Linked DNA regions of Variovorax paradoxus. The protein of the gene in region 3 interacts with the protein of the main gene of each other region in a pairwise test. Links are inferred from orthologs where the notes say so. Each region holds a gene or a part of one and is shown on either strand. Other genes may lie near its edges.

Evidence for each region.
Region 1: the proteins of secA (region 3) and QFZ42_RS07810 interact in binary tests that used the Escherichia coli proteins (3 or more experiments, as listed by UniProt). The link is inferred for Variovorax paradoxus from one-to-one orthologs.
Region 2: the proteins of secA (region 3) and secB interact in binary tests that used the Escherichia coli proteins (3 or more experiments, as listed by UniProt). The link is inferred for Variovorax paradoxus from one-to-one orthologs.
Region 4: the proteins of secA (region 3) and secG interact in binary tests that used the Escherichia coli proteins (3 or more experiments, as listed by UniProt). The link is inferred for Variovorax paradoxus from one-to-one orthologs.

What each region holds. Positions count from the first base shown.
Region 1 is NZ_JAUSXG010000001.1:1,681,463-1,686,474, forward strand. The notes cover bases 991-3,975. They hold QFZ42_RS07810 (YbgC/FadM family acyl-CoA thioesterase), read right to left. Parts: upstream 2,720-3,975; coding sequence 2,261-2,719; downstream 991-2,260. Other genes in these bases: QFZ42_RS07795 (cell envelope integrity protein TolA), read right to left, coding at 991-1,085; QFZ42_RS07800 (ExbD/TolR family protein), read right to left, coding at 1,089-1,526; tolQ (protein TolQ), read right to left, coding at 1,542-2,264; QFZ42_RS07815 (pyridoxal phosphate-dependent aminotransferase), read right to left, coding at 2,716-3,912; nusB (transcription antitermination factor NusB), read right to left, coding at 3,965-3,975. Also shown: dnaE (DNA polymerase III subunit alpha), read left to right, coding at 1-84; more of QFZ42_RS07795, read right to left, coding at 165-990; more of nusB, read right to left, coding at 3,976-4,513; ribH (6,7-dimethyl-8-ribityllumazine synthase), read right to left, coding at 4,510-4,971; ribBA (bifunctional 3,4-dihydroxy-2-butanone-4-phosphate synthase/GTP cyclohydrolase II), read right to left, coding at 4,978-5,012.
Region 2 is NZ_JAUSXG010000001.1:577,401-582,317, reverse strand. Bases 1,463-4,352 are described here. They hold secB (protein-export chaperone SecB), read right to left. Parts: upstream 3,195-4,352; coding sequence 2,730-3,194; downstream 1,463-2,729. Other genes in these bases: gpmA (2,3-diphosphoglycerate-dependent phosphoglycerate mutase), read left to right, coding at 4,095-4,352; QFZ42_RS02745 (rhodanese-like domain-containing protein), read right to left, coding at 3,603-4,022; grxC (glutaredoxin 3), read right to left, coding at 3,322-3,582; QFZ42_RS02760 (NAD(P)H-dependent glycerol-3-phosphate dehydrogenase), read right to left, coding at 1,665-2,705; nadC (carboxylating nicotinate-nucleotide diphosphorylase), read right to left, coding at 1,463-1,649. Outside these bases: quinolinate synthase NadA, read right to left, coding at 1-759; more of nadC, read right to left, coding at 771-1,462; more of gpmA, read left to right, coding at 4,353-4,838. UniProt on the Escherichia coli protein: One of the proteins required for the normal export of some preproteins out of the cell cytoplasm. It is a molecular chaperone that binds to a subset of precursor proteins, maintaining them in a translocation-competent state.
Region 3 is NZ_JAUSXG010000001.1:443,625-449,020, forward strand. Bases 1,180-4,548 are described here. They hold secA (preprotein translocase subunit SecA), read left to right. Parts: upstream 1,180-1,552; coding sequence 1,553-4,348; downstream 4,349-4,548. Other genes in these bases: QFZ42_RS02085 (hypothetical protein), read right to left, coding at 1,180-1,360; argJ (bifunctional glutamate N-acetyltransferase/amino-acid acetyltransferase ArgJ), read left to right, coding at 4,377-4,548. Also shown: QFZ42_RS02075 (response regulator transcription factor), read left to right, coding at 1-204; QFZ42_RS02080 (hypothetical protein), read left to right, coding at 308-1,015; more of QFZ42_RS02085, read right to left, coding at 1,052-1,179; more of argJ, read left to right, coding at 4,549-5,396. UniProt on the Escherichia coli protein: Required for protein export, interacts with the SecYEG preprotein conducting channel.
Region 4 is NZ_JAUSXG010000001.1:1,224,539-1,229,427, reverse strand. The notes cover bases 1,206-4,067. They hold secG (preprotein translocase subunit SecG), read right to left. Parts: upstream 2,919-4,067; coding sequence 2,493-2,918; downstream 1,206-2,492. Other genes in these bases: QFZ42_RS05740 (NAD(P)H-quinone oxidoreductase), read right to left, coding at 3,736-4,067; tpiA (triose-phosphate isomerase), read right to left, coding at 2,958-3,722; QFZ42_RS05760 (NADH-quinone oxidoreductase subunit A), read right to left, coding at 1,866-2,225; QFZ42_RS05765 (NuoB/complex I 20 kDa subunit family protein), read right to left, coding at 1,371-1,850; QFZ42_RS05770 (NADH-quinone oxidoreductase subunit C), read right to left, coding at 1,206-1,357. In the rest of the region: QFZ42_RS05775 (NADH-quinone oxidoreductase subunit D), read right to left, coding at 1-657; more of QFZ42_RS05770, read right to left, coding at 746-1,205; more of QFZ42_RS05740, read right to left, coding at 4,068-4,734; pnp (polyribonucleotide nucleotidyltransferase), read right to left, coding at 4,821-4,889. UniProt on the Escherichia coli protein: Subunit of the protein translocation channel SecYEG. Overexpression of some hybrid proteins has been thought to jam the protein secretion apparatus resulting in cell death; while this may be true it also results in FtsH-mediated degradation of SecY.

The DNA.
Region 1 (5,012 bases), 1.2 Mb from region 3 along the record:
GCCAAGTTCTTCCCGACCGATGCCGCGCTCGCGAGCTGGACGGCGCAGGCCGAAGCAGGCAAAGCTTCGGTCGTCTACGAATGAGGGGGTGAATGAGTGAGTGAGGCATCTCACGCATCCCGTGCGCCTCGTCTTCGGGACACGGCCCGAAGACGGCGGCGTTCCTAGCGCTTGGGCCGCAGCGACACGATCAGCGACGGGAAGATGCGCCCGTCGGTGTCGCGCGGCAGCTTGTCTGTCTTGCGCAGGCCGCGTTCGGCGGCTTCGTCCCAGCTTGGCAGCCCGCTCGATTTGCTCAGCTTGACGCCGACGATAGTGCCGTCCGGCGCCAGGCTCACTTCGAACTCGGCCGCCGGATTGCCGTTGACCGTCTCGGCATCGGGGAAGGTGATGTTCGGCCGCACTGCCGCGGCGATACGTCCCGCATAGCCGCTCGACGGGCCTGACGAACGCAGGGCCGTGCCCTTGGAATCGTCGCTGCCGCTCGCGCCCGCCAGGCCCTGCATGCGCTTGAGCGTTGCGGCGCGGTCGGCGGCGGCCTGCTTGGCGGCCGCTTCGGCCTTTTTCGCCTCTGCCTGCTTGGCCTCGGCTTCCTGCTGCTTCTTCGTTTCGGCGAGCTTTTGCTGCTGGGCCTTCTTGCGCTCGGCTTCGTCTTCGGCGCGCTGCTTGGCTTCGAGTTCTTTCTTGCGCTGCTGTTGCTGGCGCTCGAGCTCGCGCTCTTTCTGCTCTTTTTCTTCCTTGAGTTTTTTCTCGCGCTCGAGCGCGATGTCCGGTGCGCGCGGCGGCGGTGCCGGCTCGGGGGCTCTCGCCTGCGGCGGCGGCGGTGGCGGCGGGGGAGCCGGCGGCGGAGGTGCGGGAGCGGGCGCCGGGGCCTGCGGTGCGGAGAGGCGCGGCGCGGCCTGCTGCACCGTGGAAGACCACAGCTCCGCATCGACGGCGCCTTCGTCGGCGTCGCTGCGCCAGCGCACTCCCCACGTCAGCGCCGCGATCAGCAGCGCGTGCGCAACGAGTGCGAGCAGCACCGCGCGCGGCGTGCCGCGCTGCGGCGGTGGTGCGAACTCGGGGCGATCCAGGGCGAGCGACATGCCTTATTTGCCGCCCGTGGTGGTGACGGACAAGCCCACGCGCTCGATGCCGCTGCGCTTGAGCTGGTTCATCGCCTTCACCACGGTTTCGTACTTGACGGATTTGTCGGCGCTGATGACCACGGGGCGCTGGTCGTCGCCGCCCTGGGCGGTCTTGGCCGCGGAGCCGATCTGGGTCATGGGGATCGACACGCCGCCGCTGCCGGTGGTCGGGTCCTTCTTGATCTGCACTTCGTCTTCGCTCTTGATGACGATCTCGATGGGCTTGTCGGGCTGCTTGTTGGCACGGTCGACCGTAGGCAGGTTGATCACGCTCGGCGTGATCAGCGGCGCGGTGACCATGAAGATGATCAGCAGCACCAGCATCACGTCGATGAACGGGACCATGTTGATCTCGTTGATCGTGCGGCGGCCTCGGCCCCGGGATGAAACGGCGGGCATGCGCTGGGACTCCGATCAGCGGTTGGCCGGAGCCGCCGAAACTGCCGATGCCACCGCGGCCGGGTTGGCCGAAAGGTTGCGCTGCAGGATGTTGGAGAACTCCTCGATGTAGGTTTCGAGGGCGATGGCGATCTTGTCGATCTCGCGCGCGAAGCGGTTGTAGCCCACCACCGCCGGAATGGCGGCGAACAGGCCGATGGCCGTGGCCACCAGTGCTTCGGCAATGCCGGGCGCCACGGTGGCCAGCGTCACTTGCGCGAGCGCGGCCAGGCCGGTGAAGGCATGCATGATCCCCCAGACCGTGCCGAAGAGGCCGACGTACGGCGACACCGAACCGACGGTGGCAAGGAACGACAGGTTCTGTTCGGCCGCATCGAGTTCGCGCTGGAAGCTCGCGCGCATGGCGCGGCGGGCGCCGTCGAGCAGCGTGCTGGCGTCGCTCACGTGGCGCTCGCGCAGCTTCTGGTACTCGCGCATGCCGGAAGCGAAGATGCGCTCCATCGGGCCCGCGAACTTGGCGTTCTGCGCGGCCGAGGCAAACAGCTCGTTGAGGCTGGTGCCCGACCAGAACTCGCGCTCGAAGTCGTCGTTCAAGGCGCGCATGCGGCGCAGTGCAAAGTACTTGCGGATGATCGCGGCCCAACTGGCAATCGAAACGATCACGAGCAGCAGCACGACCAGTTGAACCACGAAACTCGCGTGGAGGAGGAGATTGATGATCGAGAGGTCTTGGTTCATGGCTTGAAAGGTTGAGTCATGGAGCCGCCGGAGCGCTCGAGGGTTCCCGAAACTTGGGTCGGAATGCGCGCGGGGCGCAATGTGGTGGCATCCACCCAGCCGATGCGGATGGTGCCTTCGCACAGAAGGACGGGTGCCGCGGCGCCCGCTCGCTCTTGCTCTGTTTTTGATAGCACCCGCTGTCCGATTATCAACGACGCCGTGCCCAGTTGCCGGAGGTCGGCTGTAACCAGCAGTTCGTCGTCGAGGCGGGAGGGGCGATGGTATTTGAGCTGCGTTTCGCTCACCACGAACTGGCCGCCGGTTTCCTCGCGCAGCTTTCGCTGCTCCACGCCCAGCGAGCGCAGCCATTCGGTGCGGCCGCGTTCCATGAACTTGAGGTAGTTGGCGTAGAACACGATGCCGCCGGCGTCGGTGTCTTCCCAATACACGCGGATCGGAAACGCGTAGCTCATCGGGCCGGGTTCGCGATCATGGCCCGCAGGCGTTCGATGGATTCCTCGAGATGCGCCATCGAACTGGCGGTGGAAAAGCGCACGAACTTGCCGGTTTCGGCGGTGCCGAAGTCGCGGCCGGGCGTGACGGCGACATGGGCGCGCTTCATGGTTTCGAAGGCGAAATCCCAACTGCCGGAGATGCCGAGTTTCTCCGCCACGCCGGTGCAGTCGGCCCAGGCGTAGAAGGCGCCGTCGGGCACCACGGGCACGTTGAGGCCGAGTGCGTTGAGCTGCGGAATGAACCAGTCGCGGCGCGCCTTGAACTCGGCGCGGCGGCGCTCGTATTCAGCAATGCTCGGGTCTTCGAAGCAGGCCAGTGCCGCGTACTGCGACACGGTGCTCGGGCAGATGAAAAGGTTCTGCGCGAGCCGCTCGACCACAGGCACCAGCGCTTCGGGCACCACCAGCCAGCCGAGCCGCCAGCCGGTCATGTTGAAGTACTTGCTGAAGCTGTTGATGCTGATGACGTTGTCGTCGATGGCAAGCGCCGTTTGCCCGAAAGCGTCGTCGTGGGAAAGTCCGAGATAGATCTCGTCGATCAGCGTGATGCCGCCGCGCTGCGACACCACGTTGTGGATGCGTCGCAGCTCGTCGGGCGCAATCGAGGTGCCCGTGGGGTTGGAAGGCGAGGCGAGCAGCACGCCGCGCGTCTTGTCGGTCCACGCGGCTTCCACCTTGGCGGCGGTGAGCTGGAAACGCTCTTCGGCCGTGGTGGGAATCAGCACGGCCGTGCCGTCCGCTGCGCTCACGAAATGGCGGTTGCAGGGATAGCTCGGGTCGGGCAGCAGGATCTCGTCGCCGGACTCGATCAACGCCAGGCACGCCAGCTGCAGCGCGGCCGAGGCACCGGCCGTCACCACGATGCGGCGGGCCGGCACGCCGACATTGAAGCGGCTCTTGTACCAGCCGCTGATGCGCTCACGCAAATGGTCGAGCCCGGTGGCCTGGGTGTACTGCGTGGCACCGGCGCGCACCGCGCGGGCCGCAGCTTCCTGCACCAGCGGCGGTGCGGTGAAATCGGGCTCGCCGATGTTCAGGAAGATCATCGGCCGGTCGGTATGCGCCACCTCGCGCGCCAACACGCCGGCGGCCTTGGCAACCTCCATCACATAGAACGGTTCGATGCGCTGCGCGCGCGCCGAAATTCTCATTGCACCCCCAAGCTACGGCGCTGCGCGCTTTCGGGCGGCCGGGCGGCGCTCCTCACGGTCTGGCCTTGCCGGAACTGCGGTCGGCCTCCACTTCGGCGGCGCGCAATTGCGGCGCCAGGCCGTTGAGCACGGCGTTCACGTACTTGTGGCCGTCGGTGCCGCCGAATTCCTTGGCAAGCTCGATGCATTCGTTGAGCACCACGCGCCACGGCACGTCGAGGCAATGCTGGAACTCGTACACGCCGATCCACATCACGGCGTGTTCGATGGGCGATATCTCCTCGAACTTGCGGTCCAGCAGCGGCCGGATCAGTGCGTCGAGCTGCTCGGCGCCTTCGATGGCGCCGTGCAGCAGCGCGTCGTAGTGCGCGGCGTCGGCTTTGTGAAAGCCCGCGAGGTCGCGCGTGAAGTGATCGATGTCGGTCGGGTCGTTGCGGCCCACCAGGTGCTGGTAGAGCGCCTGCAGCGCGAACTCGCGCGCGCGGCTGCGGTTCGACTTGGCCGAAGCCTTGCGTGCACCGGTGCTGGTGAGGCCGGTGCGCACCTGGCGCTCCGGGCGCGGCTTGGCACCGGCTGCTTTGTTGTTGTTGTCTTCGGTCATTTCAGGGAGGCCAGCAATTGCGCCATTTCGACAGCCACCTGGGCTGCATCGCGGCCCTTGTCGGTCTGCCGGGCAACAGCTTGCTCGAGGTTTTCGGTCGTGAGAATCGCGTTGGCGATGGGAAGGCGATGGTCGAGCGCAATGCGGCTCACGCTTGCACCGGATTCGTTGGCCACCAGTTCGAAATGGTAGGTCTCGCCGCGGATGATGCAGCCCAGCGCCACGAGTGCGTGGTAGCCGCCGCGCACGGCCATCGCCTGCAAGGCTACGGGCACTTCGAGCGCGCCGGGAACCTCTACATGGTGAATGTCCTCCGCGGCCACGCCCAGCGTCTCGAGCTCCGCGAGGCAGGCAGCGGCGAGCGCATCGGTGACGTCGGCGTTGAAGCGCGCCTGCACGATGCCGATGCGGAGGCCCTTGCCGTTGAGCGTTCTCTCGCCCTTGTTTGAACCTTGCATGTCGTGTCAGTCTTTCGTGAGGTAGCCGGCAATTTCGAGGC
Region 2 (4,917 bases), 130 kb from region 3 along the record:
TGCATCCGCCAGCGCAATCACGTCAGCCGGCGATTCGGGGTGCACCAGCACCTTTGCGGCGGGATGCGCTTTCTTGAGCAGTTCGAGCTCCAGCGCCTTGAACTCGTCATGCACGATGCAGGCGCCGTTCCAGCTCACCATGTCGGCGCCGGTCTGGCGCTGGATGTAGTCGCCCAGGTGGCGATCCGGGCCCCAGAGAATCTTGCGGCCCTGTGCGTGCAGGGCGCTCACCACGTCGAGCGCGCAGCTCGAGGTCACGAGCCAGTCGGCGCGCGCCTTCACGGCCGCGCTGGTGTTGGCGTAGACGACGACGGTGCGGTCGGGATGCTGGTCGCAGAACGCGCTGAATTCGTCGACCGGGCAGCCGAGGTCGAGCGAGCAGTTGGCGTCCAGGTCGGGCATGAGCACGCGCTTCTGGGGCGAGAGGATCTTGGCGGTCTCGCCCATGAAGCGCACGCCCGACACCACCAGCGTGGTGGCGGCGTGGTCGCGGCCGAAGCGCGCCATTTCGAGCGAATCGCTCACGATGCCGCCGGTTTCCTCGGCCAGGTCCTGCAGGTCGGGGTGCACGTAGAAATGCGACACCATCACCGCGTTGTGCTCGCGCAGCAGGCGGCGAATGCGCTCCTTGAGCGCGACGCGCTCGTCGGGCGAAGGTTCGGGCGGCACGCGTGCCCAGGCGTGGCGGGTGTCGCAGGCCGCGCCGGCTTGGGCCACGGGTTGTTCGTAGTCGACGCCGATGACGAAAGAAGAAGCCATCGCCGCCGCCCTCAGCTTTCCTGGAAGCGCATCGAAAAATCGATGGCCTTCACGTCCTTGGTGAGCGCACCGACGGAGATGCGGTTCACCCCGGTTTCGGCCAGGGTGCGCAGGCCTTCGAGCGTCACCCCGCCGGATATTTCGAGCACGGCCTTGCGTTCGTCGCCGGCCGCGTCGTTGATGCGCACCGCCTCGCGCAGCGTGGGCAGGTCCATGTTGTCGAGCAACACCATGCGCGCGCCGGCTTCCAGCGCTTCGCGCAGCTGCGCGAGCGTTTCGACCTCGACCTCGACGAAGGCCGCGCGCCCCGCTACCGGCGCCACGGCACGCAGCGCCGCAGCCACGCCGCCGGCCGCGGCGATGTGGTTTTCCTTGATGAGCACCGCGTCGTAAAGACCGATGCGGTGGTTCACGCCGCCGCCGGTGCGCACCGCGTACTTCTGTGCGAGACGCAGGCCCGGCAGGGTCTTGCGGGTATCGACGATGCTTGCGCGCGTGCCCTTGACGGCATCGGCATACATGGCCGCCTTGGTGGCCACCGCGCTCAGCAACTGAAGGAAATTCAACGCGGTGCGCTCGGCCGTCAGCAGCGCGCGGGCCGAGCCCTCGATGTCGAGCACGGCCTGGTCGGCCGCGCAGCGCTCGCCTTCATTGCACAGCCAGTGGATGCGAGCCTGCGGATCGAGCTGCCGCACGGTGGCCTCGACCCAGGGCGCGCCGCAGACCACGGCCGATTCGCGCGCCAGCACGCGGGCATGCGCCCGGCGGGCGGGATCGACCAGCGAAGCGGTCAAGTCACCGTCGGCAACGTCTTCCTGCAAGGCACGGGCGGCGTCGGCCTGGGCCAGTGCGGCCACGGCCGGCGCCGAAAAATCAAAGCGAAGGCTCATGGCTTGTTTGTCTCTTCAATCTTGTTGGGGTGAACCGCCGGACCCGTGGGTCCGGACCGTTTCAGGCACCGGGTCGCGTCCGGTCAGCGAGGCGACGACCTCCTGGGGGCTCAGCCGGCCATCGAGCAGCGCGACCACGCCTTCGGCAATGGGCATTTCCACGCCGAGGCCGCGCGCACGCTGCACCACGGTGCGCGCGCAATAAACACCTTCGGCCACGTGACCCAGCGAAGCCACGGCCTGCGCCAACGTATGGCCCTGCGCCAGCAGCAGGCCCACCTTGCGGTTGCGCGAGAGGTCGCCGGTAGCGGTGAGCACCAGGTCGCCAAGGCCGGAAAGGCCCATGAAAGTCTCGGCGCGCGCGCCGAGCGCCAAGCCGAAGCGGGTCATTTCGGCCAGGCCGCGTGTGATGAGGGCCGCGCGCGCGTTGAGCCCGAGCGCCAAGCCGTCGCAAAGCCCGGTGGCAATGGCCAGCACGTTCTTGACGGCGCCGCCGACCTCGACACCCACGATGTCGTCATTGGCGTAGACGCGCAGAGCCGGGCCGTGGAACGCATCGACGAGCGCGTCGCGTACCTCGGCATGCGGGCTCGCGGCCACCAGCGCGGTGGGGCGGCCTTCCGCCACTTCCTGCGCAAAGCTCGGCCCGCTGAGCACGCCCGCTCTCAATTCAGGAGCAACTTGCGCCCAGATCTCGTGGGCCAGCAGGCCGAAAGCAGCGGGGGAATTGTCCTGCGCGGGCTCCACGCCCTTGCAGAGCCACGCCACCGGCGCGTCCGTGCCGCGCAAGGCCGTGAGCTGCTGGCGCAAGGCGGCCATCGGCGTGGCCACGATGACGAGTTCGGCGCCCGCGTGCGCCTGGCCGATATCGCCGGCCCGCACCGCGACCGAGGCCGGCAAGGCCAGGCCAGGCAGGTAGCGGGTGTTTTCGCGCGCCTTCGAGATCGCCTCGGCCTGGGCCGCATCGCGCGCCCACAGCGTGACCTCGTGGTGGCTTGCCGCATTGACAGCCAGCGCCGTGCCCCAGGCACCGGCGCCATGAACGCAGATCTTCATCGGCGTTGGCGGCGTTGTGCCGGTTTACTGCGCGAGGGTCGGCGAGGGCTGGCCGGCGGCCTGCGCCTGCTGCTGCTCGTACATGGCCTGGAAGTTGATTTCCGCCAGGTGCACGGGCGGGAAGCCGCCGCGCTGGATCACGTCGGCCACGTTGCCGCGCAGGTACGGGTAGACGATCTGCGGGCAGGCGATGCCGAGGATCGGGCCCATCTGGTCTTCGGGCAGGTTGCGGATCTCGAAGATCCCGGCTTGCTTGGCTTCGACCAGGAACACGGTCTTGTCCTGGATCTTGGTCTGCACGGTGGCCGACACGGTGATTTCGAAGATGCCGTCAGCGACCGGCTGGGCGTCCACGCCGAGCTGGATGTCGACCGTGGGCTGCTCCTGCTCGAGCAGGATGCCGGGCGAATTGGGCTGTTCGAGCGACAGGTCCTTGAGGTAAACGCGCTGGATCTGAAAAATGGGATCTTGGGCTTGCTGGTCGGCCATGGCTGAACTTTCGAGAATCAAAACAATGCCCGCCGGGGAGAGGTTCCCGCAGCGGGCTGCAGATGAATGAGCAAACGATTATCGCCCGGCGCCCGGACCGCTTCCGTGACACCCGGCTGATTCGTCGTCAGGCGGCTTGCAGCAGGGGCACCAGGCCGCCGCGGCTGTCGAGTGCCATCAGGTCGTCGCAGCCGCCCACATGGGTGTCGCCGATGAAAATCTGCGGCACCGTGCGGCGCTGGGTGATTTCCATCATGGTGCTGCGGGCCGCGGGGTCGGTGTCGATGCGGATTTCTTCGATCTCGTCGACGCCCTTGGACTTGAGGATCTGCTTCGCACGAACGCAGTACGGGCAGAACGCGGTGGTGTACATCTTGACGGCTTGCATACGCTCTACCTTGGGAAGACTTAGGCTTTTTCAACCGGCAGGTTAGCCTCTTTCCAGGCCTTGAGCCCGCCGGAAACCGCTTGGGCCTGCTCGTAACCGAGTTTCTTGGCCATGGCGACGGCGCGCTGGGCGCGGGCTCCGGTGGCGCACACCAAGAGCAGCGGCACGTTCTTGTTCTTGACGGCGCCGGCCAGCTTTTCTTCCAGCAGGTTCAGCGGCACATTCTTGGCGCCGATCATGTGGCCGGTGGCGAACTCTTCGGGTTCGCGCACGTCGACCAGCACCGCGCGTTCGCGGTTGATCAGCTGCACCGCCCCCTGGGCCGTGAGGGTGCCGCCGCCGGCGCCGCCGCGAATCAGCGGCCAGGCCAGCATGCCACCCGAGCTGAGTGCGATCAGGATCAGCATCCAGTTCGCGGTGACGAATTCGATCAATTTCACGGAGGTTCCTTGGATGGCAAACCCGAGATTTTAGAATGCTGGTTTTCCCAAGCGCTTCCAAAGGCCTCCCACATGCACAAACTGGTACTGATCCGCCACGGCGAATCGACCTGGAACCTCGAAAACCGCTTCACCGGATGGACCGACGTCGACCTGACCGAAACCGGCATCGAACAGGCCAAGCAGGCCGGCCGGCTGCTCAAGGCCGAGGGCTACGACTTCGACGTGGCCTACACCAGCGTGCTCAAGCGCGCCACCCGCACGCTCTGGCACACGCTCGACGAACTCGACCGCACCTGGCTGCCCGTGGTGCATTCGTGGCGCCTGAACGAGCGCCACTACGGCGGCCTGCAGGGTCTGAACAAGGCCGAAACCGCCAAGAAATACGGTGACGAGCAGGTGCTGGTCTGGCGCCGCAGCTACAACACCCCGCCGCCGCCGCTGGAAGCCGACGATCCGCGCAGCGAACGCAGCGACCTGCGCTATGCCAAGCTCTCGCCCGAGCAGATTCCCCTCACCGAGTGCCTGAAGGACACGGTGGCGCGCGTGCTGCCGTTCTGGAACGAATCGATGGCGCCGGCCATTCGCACCGGGCGCCGGCTCGTGGTGGCGGCACACGGCAATTCGATCCGGGCGCTGGTCAAATACCTCGACGGCATTTCGGACGACGCCATCGTCGGCCTCAATATTCCGAACGGCATTCCGCTGGTCTACGAGCTCGACGACGACCTCAAGCCGCTGCGGCACTACTATCTTGGCGACGCCGCAGCCGCCGAAAAAGCCGCCGCAGCGGTGGCTTCGCAGGGCAAGGGCTGAAAAAGAAAGCCCCTCGGCGGCGCTCCCCCGTGGAACCCCGGCGGGCAATTTGCTTCCAAGCTGTGTATATTGGCTGGAC
Region 3 (5,396 bases):
ACGGCGCGCGAGGCCGAGGTGCTCTACTGGGTGGTCAAAGGCAAGACCAACAAGGACATCGGCGAAATTCTCGGCAGCAGCCCCGCCACGGCCAAGAAGCACCTGGAGCGGGTGTACGTGAAGCTCGGCGTCGAAACCCGCACCGCGGCAGCAGGCGTGGCCATCAAGCGCATCCGCGAGCTGCAGCCGCAGTTCGAGATCTGAAGGCTGGGCGCAGCGAGGGCCAAGCGCGTGCGGGCAGCGCCGCCGGGTCATGGCGGCGACTTTCGTCATCCCTAGAATGCGCGGGTCCTCGGTGAGGCTGGCGATGAAGAAAAACAGACGCAAAACAACAATTCGACGGCCGGAACCCCTGTGGCTGCTCGCGGGTGCCTGCCTTCTGGCGAGTTCGGGCGCGCGGGCGGCCGGGCATTTCGACGTCGACGACGCCGGCATGCTCGATGTGGGCCAGTGCCAGTACGAAGCCTGGTGGGGCCGTGCGGGTCCCGAGCCGGTGACCGGATTGCACATCGGTCCGTCCTGCCGCGTGGGGCCGGTCGAGTTGGGGCTGAACCTGGATCGGTTTTCGGCGCAGGGCGTGCATACGGTCGTCGCGGGCCCGCAGCTCAAATGGAACTTCTTCGGACCGGCGGCCGACGCGCCGCTGAGCGCGGCGCTTTCGGCCGGCGCCATGTTCGACCTGACGCGCGGCGGCCATGCGGGCGGCCAGTTCGTGCTGCCTGTGACCTGGCGTCCGAACGGCAGCCTGCAGATCCACGCCAACCTGGGCGCCGACTGGGCCACCGGAACCGGCGCGCGCACGTCGCGGGGCGGCCTGGCGGCGGAGTGGGCGCTCGATGACAAGGTCTCGCTGATCGCAGAGCGCCACCGTGCATCGGGGGTCTGGACCTCGCGCATCGGCGGGCGTTTCAGCCTGACGCCGCTCCTCAGCGTCGATGTCAGCGCCTCCAGGACGGGGCCGCAGGGCGTGCGCGGCTTCGTCGTGGGCTTGAACCACGAGTTCGGGCGGAGGTGACTGACGGCAGGACGGGCGAGGGCTCGCCGGCCCCGGTCAGCGTCCCGATTGCACCTTGATCCGGATCGTCTTCACATCCCAGCCCCTGTTCTGCAGCCGGGTGACCAGCATCGGCGACAGCTGGCGCAACTTGGCGGCCGCGGCGCTGCCGTTGACCAGCAGGCACCACACATCCCCCTCGGCCGGTCCGGCCTGGACGGCGGGACGCATGGCCGGCGGAATCAATCCTTCGACTGCCCGCAGCCGTTCGCCCGCGTCGCGCGCACGGGCAATCAGGCTCGCCAGGGTGGGCGAGCCCTCGGCGGCCTGCTGCAACGTGAAGGGCGGGACGGAGCGGCGATTCATGGGTAATCCGGAGGGTGGAACAAGGGCAGCTAAAATGCCCGGTTTGCCGACGCTTGCGCCGGCAGATCCGGTCTGAGCCGCTTTGCTTTCGAGGCTTGCATTCGAAGAAGGCGCGCCCAACTGCTTTCACCATATCTTAGGGAATCCGGTCGCAGTGCCTGCCTGGTCAGGTGCCCGCCCATCTCCACGCCAATGGCAACCAACTTCCTGACCCAGATTTTCGGCAGTCGCAACGACCGGCTCCTCAAGCAGTATCGCAAGACGGTGGAGCGCATCAATGCGCTCGAACCCGAGTTCGAGAAGCTCAGCGACGATGGGCTGCGCGCCAAGACGCTGGAGTTCAAGGAGCGCATCGCCAAGGGCGAAACCCTCGATGCCCTGCTGCCCGAAGCTTTTGCCACCGTGCGCGAGGGCTCCAAGCGCGTCATGAAGATGCGCCATTTCGACGTGCAGCTGCTCGGCGGTATGGCGCTTCACAACGGGAAGATCGCCGAAATGCGCACCGGCGAAGGCAAGACGCTGACCGCCACGCTGCCGGTGTATTTGAATGCGCTGTCGGGCAACGGCGTGCACGTGGTCACGGTGAACGACTACCTCGCCAACCGCGACGCCCAATGGATGGGGCGCCTGTACAACTTCCTGGGTCTCACGGTGGGCATCAACCTGCCGCAAATGCCGCGCGAGGAAAAGCAGCAGGCCTACGCCAGCGACATCACGTACGGCACCAACAACGAGTACGGCTTCGACTACCTGCGCGACAACATGGTGTACGAGCCCGGCGACCGGGTTCAGCGCAGCCTGAACTACGCCATCGTCGACGAGGTGGACTCCATCCTGATCGACGAGGCCCGCACGCCGCTGATCATCAGCGGCCAGGCCGAAGACCACACCGACCTCTACCTGGCCATCAACAAGGTGGTGCCGCTGCTCGTCAAGCAGGAAGGCGAGGCCGATCCGCGCACAGGCGAAGGCGTCACCGTGCCGGGCGACTTCACGGTCGACGAAAAGACGCACCAGGTGTTCCTGACCGAAGACGGGCACGAAAAGGCCGAGCAACTGCTGAGCGAATTCAAGCTGCTGCCCGAAGGCGCTTCGCTCTACGACCCGGCCAACATCACGTTGATGCACCACCTGAACGCCGCGCTGCGCGCACGGCACCTGTACCACCGCGACCAGCATTACGTGGTGCAGCAGGGCGAAGTGGTCATCGTGGACGAATTCACCGGCCGCCTGATGACCGGCCGGCGCTGGAGCGACGGCCTGCACCAGGCCGTGGAAGCCAAGGAAGGCGTGCAGATCCAGGCCGAGAACCAGACGCTCGCCTCCATCACCTTCCAGAACTACTTCCGCCTGTACGGCAAGCTGGCCGGCATGACCGGCACCGCCGACACCGAAGCCTACGAGTTCCAGGAGATCTATGGTCTGGAGACCATGATCATTCCGCCGAACCGCGTCAGCAAGCGCGAGGACCAGCTCGACCGCGTCTACAAGACGACGCGCGAGAAGTACGAGGCGGCGATCCAGGACATCCGCGAGTGCTACGAGCGCGGCCAGCCGGTGCTGGTGGGCACCTCGTCGATCGAGAACTCCGAAATCATCGACGGCCTGCTCACCAAGGCAGGCCTGCCGCACCAGGTGCTCAACGCCAAGCAGCATGCGCGCGAAGCCGACATCGTGGCGCAGGCCGGCCGCACGAAGATGATCACCATCGCGACCAACATGGCCGGGCGCGGTACCGACATCGTGCTGGGCGGCAATATCGAGAAGATGGTCGAAGCGGTCGAAAACGACGAGTCGCTCGACGCGGCCGCAAAAGAGGCCGAGGTGGCGCGCATCCGCGCCGAATGGACCAAGGACCACGAGTTCGTCAAGTCGCTGGGCGGCCTGCGCATCATCGCGACCGAGCGCCACGAGTCGCGCCGCATCGACAACCAGCTGCGCGGCCGTTCGGGCCGCCAGGGCGATCCGGGTTCCTCGCGCTTCTACCTGAGCCTGGACGATCCGCTGATGCGCATCTTCGCGGGCGACCGCGTGAAGGCGATCATGGACCGCCTCAAGATGCCCGACGGCGAAGCCATCGAAGCCGGCATCGTCACGCGCAGCATCGAAAGCGCGCAGCGCAAGGTCGAGGCGCGCAACTTCGACATCCGCAAGCAGCTGCTCGAATACGACGACGTGTCGAACGACCAGCGCAAGGTGATCTACCAGCAGCGCAACGACATCCTCGACGCGGCCGACCTCACGGCGCAGATCGCGGCGCTGCGCGAAGGCTGCTTCATGGACCTGGTGCGGCAGTACGTGCCGGCCGAATCGGTCGAGGAGCAATGGGACCTGGCCGGGCTCGAGAAGAGCCTCTCCAACGAGTGGGGCATCGACAACCTGCCCCTGAAGAAGGAAGTCGAGGCGGCCGAGGCCGTGAGCGACGAAGACATCGTCGAAAAGGTGGTGAAGGCCGCCAACGACACCTTCGATGCCAAGGTGGCGCTGATCGGCCAGGAGAACTTCACGCAGTTCGAACGCATGGTGCTGCTGCAGAGCATCGACACGCACTGGCGCGAGCACCTGGCTTCGCTCGACTACCTGCGCCAGGGCATTCACCTGCGCGGCTATGCGCAGAAGCAGCCCAAGCAGGAATACAAGCGCGAGGCTTTCGAACTCTTCGGCCAGCTGCTCGACTCGGTCAAGAACGAAGTCACACGCCAGCTCATGACGGTGCGCGTGCAGTCGGGCGAGCAGCTCGAACAAGCCGCAGATGCGCTCGAGAGCCGCGGCGAGAACGTGTCGAACATCACCTACAGCGCGCCGACCGAAACCGGCGAAGTCGAGGTGCGCCTCGATGAGGAAAACCAGCGCCGCATCGCGGCCGCGGGATTGGGGCTCGGCACGCTCAGCGCCGAAGCGGCTGCCTTTGCGCGCGTCGGCCGCAACGACCCGTGCCCTTGCGGCAGTGGCAAGAAGTACAAGCAGTGCCACGGCAAGCTCAGCTGACCCAGAAAACTTCCGAAGAGAAAACCCCATGCCCGTGAACCTGTCCGCCCCTGATCCTGCCGCCCTGTTCGCGGTGCCCGGCGTCCGCATCGGCGTGGCCGAAGCGGGCGTGCGCAAGGCCAACCGCAAGGACTTGACGGTCGTGCTGATCGACGAAGGCTCGGCGGTCGGCGGGGTGTTCACCCAGAACCGCTTCTGCGCGGCGCCAGTGCAGGTCTGCCGCGACCACCTGGCGGCCAACTACGGCATTCGCGCGATGGTCATCAACACCGGCAACGCCAACGCCGGCACGGGCGAAGACGGCCTGATGCGCACGCGCTCCACCTGCATTGCACTGGCGCGCCACCTCGAGATTGCGCCCGAGCAGATCCTGCCGTTCTCGACGGGCGTGATCATGGAGCCGCTGCCGGTGGACCGCATCGAGGCCGGCCTGCCTGCCGCGCTCTCCGATGCCTCGGAGAACCACTGGGCGCGTGCGGCCGAAGGCATCATGACCACCGACACGATCCCCAAGGCCTTCAGCCAGCAGGCTCAGGTCGGCGGCGCCACTGTTACCGTCACCGGCATCAGCAAGGGCGCCGGCATGATCCGGCCGAACATGGCGACCATGCTCGGCTTCATGGCCACCGACGCCAAGATCGACCCGTCGCTGATCCAGCCGCTGGCCAGGCGCTTGGCCGACGCTTCGTTCAACCGCGTGACGATCGACGGCGACACCTCGACCAACGATTCCTTCGTGGTCATCGCCACGCAGAAGGCCGCGCACGCGACCATCACCTCGCTGGAATCCGCCGAGGGCCAGGCGCTCGTGGCTGCGATGCAGAACGTGGCGCGCCAGCTGGCGCAAGCCATCGTGCGCGACGGCGAAGGCGCGACCAAGTTCATCACCATCCAGGTCGAAGGCGGCCGCGATGCGGCCGAGTGCAAGCAGGTGGCCTATGCGGTGGCGCATTCGCCGCTGGTCAAGACCGCGTTCTTCGCGAGCGACCCGAACCTGGGCCGCATCCTGGCGGCCGTCGGCTACGCGGGCATTGCCGACCTCGACCAG
Region 4 (4,889 bases), 780 kb from region 3 along the record:
GATGCGGTTGTCGGTGAGCAGCGTCTCGTACTCGTCGACCATCTTGGGGAAGCGCTTGCAGAAGTCGTCGATGAAGTCGAGCAGCGAGCCCTGGCGGTTCTCGTTGAGGCGCTCGATGGCCTTGGCGTTCTTGATCTTGCTGACCTTGTACTGCGGCATGGCGTCCGGCAGGTCGCGGTAGACGCCGCCCGGACGGAAGTACGCCGCATGCATGCGCGCGCCGGACACCGCTTCGTACATGTCGAACAGGTCTTCACGCTCGCGGAAGCAGTAGATCAGCATGTTCATCGCTCCGCAGTCGAGACCGTGCGCGCCGAGCCACAGCAGGTGGTTCAGCAGGCGGGTGATCTCGGCGAACATCACGCGGATGTACTGCGCACGGATCGGCACGTCCAGGCCCATCATCCGTTCGATGGCCAGGCAGTAGGCGTGCTCGTTGCTCATCATCGACACGTAGTCGAGACGGTCCATGTACGGCAGCGACTGGATGAAGGTGCGCGATTCGGCGAGCTTCTCGGTCGCGCGGTGCAACAGGCCGATGTGCGGATCTGCGCGTTGGATCACTTCGCCGTCGAGCTCGAGCACCAGGCGCAGCACGCCGTGCGCTGCGGGATGCTGAGGGCCGAAGTTGAGTGTGTAGTTCTTGATTTCGGCCATTAGACCTCCCGCCGGGCCGCCCCAAGGGCGGTCTGCGCCCCCTCGGGGGGCAGTGAATACACGAAGTGATGAGCGTGGGGGTAAAACATCAGTGCAAACCGCTGCCGTAGTTGTCTTCGCGAATCACGCGTGGGGTGATTTCCCGCGGCTCGATCGAGACCGGCTGGTAGATGACGCGCTTCTGCTCTTCGTCGTAGCGCATTTCGACGTGCCCCGAGACCGGGAAGTCCTTGCGGAACGGATGGCCGATGAAGCCGTAGTCGGTGAGGATGCGGCGCAGGTCGTCGTGGCCTTCGAACACGATGCCATAGAGATCGAAGGCTTCGCGCTCGAACCAGGTCGCGGCACTCCAGACGGGCTGGAGCGAGTCGACCACGGGCAGGTCTTCGTTCGGCGCAAACACCTTGAGGCGCACGCGTTGGTTGAGGCTCACCGAAAGCAAGTGGGTGACGACGCAGTAGCGCTCGCCCTGCCACTCGCCTTCGCGGTAGTCGGAGTAGTCCATCCCGCAGAGGTCGATCATCTGCTCGAAGCGGCAGCCCGGCGCATCGCGCAGCAGCGTGGCGGCGTCGATGTAGTCGGCAGCGCTCACCACGACAGTCACCTCGCCCAGTGCGAGCGTCACGCTCCTGGCCTTGGCGCCGAGCGTCTCGGCGATGGTGGCGCGCAGCACCTCCGGCGAAATTGCAAAGTCAGTCATCGTCGGCAATCTCTCAGGCGCGGGCAATGGTGTTGGTGCGGCGAATCTTCTGCTGCAACTGGATCACACCGTAGAGCAAGGCTTCGGCGGTGGGCGGGCAACCGGGGACATAGACATCCACCGGCACGATGCGGTCGCAGCCGCGCACCACCGAATAGCTGTAGTGGTAGTAGCCGCCGCCGTTGGCACAGGAGCCCATGGAAAGAACCCAGCGCGGCTCCGGCATCTGGTCGTAGACCTTGCGCAAAGCCGGCGCCATCTTGTTGCACAGCGTGCCTGCCACGATCATCAGATCGGACTGGCGGGGGCTGGGCCGGAACAGCATGCCGAAACGGTCGATGTCGTAGCGGGCCGCGCCTGCGTGCATCATCTCGACGGCACAGCAAGCCAGACCGAAAGTCATCGGCCAGAGTGATCCGGTCTTCGCCCAGTTCACCACCGAGTCGTAGGTGGTGGTGACGAAGCCTTCCTTCATGACGCCTTCAATGGCCATTTTGATGATTCCTTGTCATTCCCAGTCGAGCGCGCCTTTTTTCCACTCGTAGGCAAAGCCCACGACGAGGATGGCGAGAAAGATCATCATGGCCCAGAAGCCGACGGCGCCGATTTCCTTGAGCGCAATGGCCCACGGAAAGAGAAAGGCAATCTCGAGATCGAAAAGGATGAAGAGAATGGCGACGAGGTAATAGCGCACGTCGAATTTCATGCGCGCATCCTCGAAGGCCTCGAAGCCACACTCGTAGGGAGCGTTCTTCGCTGCGTCGGGCCGATTGGGACCCAGGATGTAGCCGATGACTTGCGGTGCGACGCCTACACCGACACCGACCAAAATAAACAAAAGGACGGGGAGATAGGAATCGAGGTTCATCGGGAGATTTTCACCGCTTGCCACCGGCAGAAACGCTCTGGATGAGGTTTTCTGCCGGTGAGATTTGGTGCGGTCGGCGAGACTCGAACTCGCACAGCTTTCGCCACTACCCCCTCAAGATAGCGTGTCTACCAATTTCACCACGACCGCGGTTTTTTGTTCGGATGGCATGAGGTACCTGTGAAGGTGTTTGGCTTTCCGAACAGCTTTAGAGTTTACCCTGAAATGGAGCCGTTTCTTGCCAGCGACTCCATGAAAACAACTGGATTATTTGCTCGGGATCTGGCCCGGACCCGAAACAGGCGCGGCAGGCGCCGAGGCCGGCGCATTGGCCGGTGCCGTGCCCGACGTCCCTGCGGGAATCTGGCCAGGAATTTGCCCAGCGGGAGCGGAAGCAGGTGCCGCAGGCGCGCCGACCGCTGCGCGCTCCAGCAGGCTGCCGCCGCCGGCGGGCCGTGCGTGGCTGAAGTAGGCCAGCAGCAGCGTGCATGCAAAGAACACCGCCGCCAGCACTGCCGTGGTGCGCGAAAGGAAATTCGCACTGCCGCTCGCGCCGAACAGGCTGCCGGCGCTGCCGCTGCCGAAGGCCGCGCCCATGTCGGCGCCCTTGCCGTGCTGGATCAGGATCAACCCGATCATTGCAAGGGCCGACAGCATCTGCACGCCGACCAAAAGATTGAGGACCACATTCATTCGTTCTTACTCCTAATTGATGGCAGCCACTGCTCGCATTCAGCGAGCGGCGGCGGAAATGATCTGCAAAAAGTCGGGGGCCTTGAGCGAAGCGCCGCCGATAAGGCCGCCGTCGATGTCGGGCTGCGCCAGCAGCTGAGCGGCATTGGCCGCGTTCATGCTGCCGCCGTAAAGAATGCAGATGCCGGCCGCGTGTTCGCTGGCCGCATGGTGCAGTTGCGCGCGCAGCACGGCATGCACCGCCTGCGCCTGCTCGGGCGTTGCCGTCTTGCCGGTGCCGATGGCCCAGACGGGCTCGTAGGCAACGACGATTTCGCTGATGCAATGGCCGTTGACGTGGATCACCGCGGCCAGCTGGCGCTTGACGACTTCTTCGGTGTGGCCCGCTTCGCGCTCGGCCAGCGTTTCGCCCACGCAGACGATCGGCGTGATGCCGTTCGCCAGCGCAGCCGCCGTCTTGGCCGCCACGGCTTCATCGGTTTCGCCGTGGTACTGGCGACGCTCTGAATGGCCGACGATGGCATAGCGCACGCCGAATTCCTTCAGCATGGCCGCCGACTGCTCACCGGTGAACGCACCTTGCGGGTGCGCCGAGATGTCCTGCGCACCAAGCGCCATGGCCGTGGAACCCGCCAGCAGCGATTGCAACTGGGCGAAATACGGAGCCGGCGCGCAAAGCGCTATATCGCAACGAGCCGGCGCCGCGGCCAAGCCCTGCAGCAAGGCCTTCACCAGCGCCTCGTTGGCAGCCAGGCTGCCGTTCATCTTCCAGTTGCCGGCGATCAGCTTCTTTTTCGTTGTCATCGTGTGTTGTCCGTCACCATGTCAGCACGATCTTGCCGATGTGCTGGTTGGATTCCATCAGCGCATGCGCCTCGGCCGCGCCAGCGGGTTCGCCACCTGCTGCAAAGGTGCTGTGGATCACGGGCTTGACCGCGCCGGTTTCGAGCAGCGGCCAGACCTTCTCGCGCAGCGCCTTGGCAATGGCGCCCTTGAACGCCACCGGCCGCGGACGCAGCGTCGAGCCGGTGATCACCAACCTCTTGCGCAACACCAGGCCTGCATTGAAGTCGCTCTTGACCCCGCCTTGCACCGCGATGATCACGAGCCGGCCGTCTTCGGCCATGCACTCGATCTCGCGCGCCACGTAGTCGCCGGCGACCATGTCGAGGATCACGTCCACGCCCTTGCCGCCGGTGAGCTTCTTCGCCTCTTCGGCGAAGTCGCTCGTGCGGTAGTTGATGGCATGGTCCGCGCCCAGCTTCCTGCAGGCTTCGCACTTGTCGTCGCTGCCGGCCGTGACGATCACGGTGGCACCGAGCGCCTTGGCGATCTGGATCGCGGTCACGCCGATGCCGCTCGAGCCGCCCTGAATCAGCAGGGTTTCGCCCTTTTGCAGGCGACCCCGTTCGAACACGTTGCTCCAAACGGTGAAGAAAGTCTCGGGCAGCGAAGCCGCCTCGATATCGGTCCACCCCTTGGGCACCGGCAGGCATTGCGCCACCGGCGCCACGCACAGCTGCGCATAGCCGCCGCCCGCGATCAGCGCGCAGACGCGGTCGCCGATCTTGAAGCCCGCCTCGGCCAAGGCCGCGGCGTCGCCCGCCACGATCACGCCGGCCACTTCGAGGCCCGGCAGGTCGGAGGCGCCCGACGGAACCGGGTAGTGCCCCTTGCGCTGCAATACGTCCGGACGGTTCACGCCGCTGGCTGCGACGCGAATCAACAATTCACCCACGCCGGCCACCGGATCGGGGCGCTCCACGGCGCGCAGCACCTCAGGGGCGCCGTACGAAGTGATTTCAATGGCTTTCATGGTCTTTGGCCTGCAACGCCCGCGTCCGGGCGTGGTTAGCTATTTAAAAAGTTGGCAACGGCGGCAAAGCTGCCGTTGCGCCCTTCTTACTCTTGCGAGTCGCGCGGTGCGTACGGCTGCTCGCCGGCGGGCGCCTGCGGTTGCTCGTTGCGCGG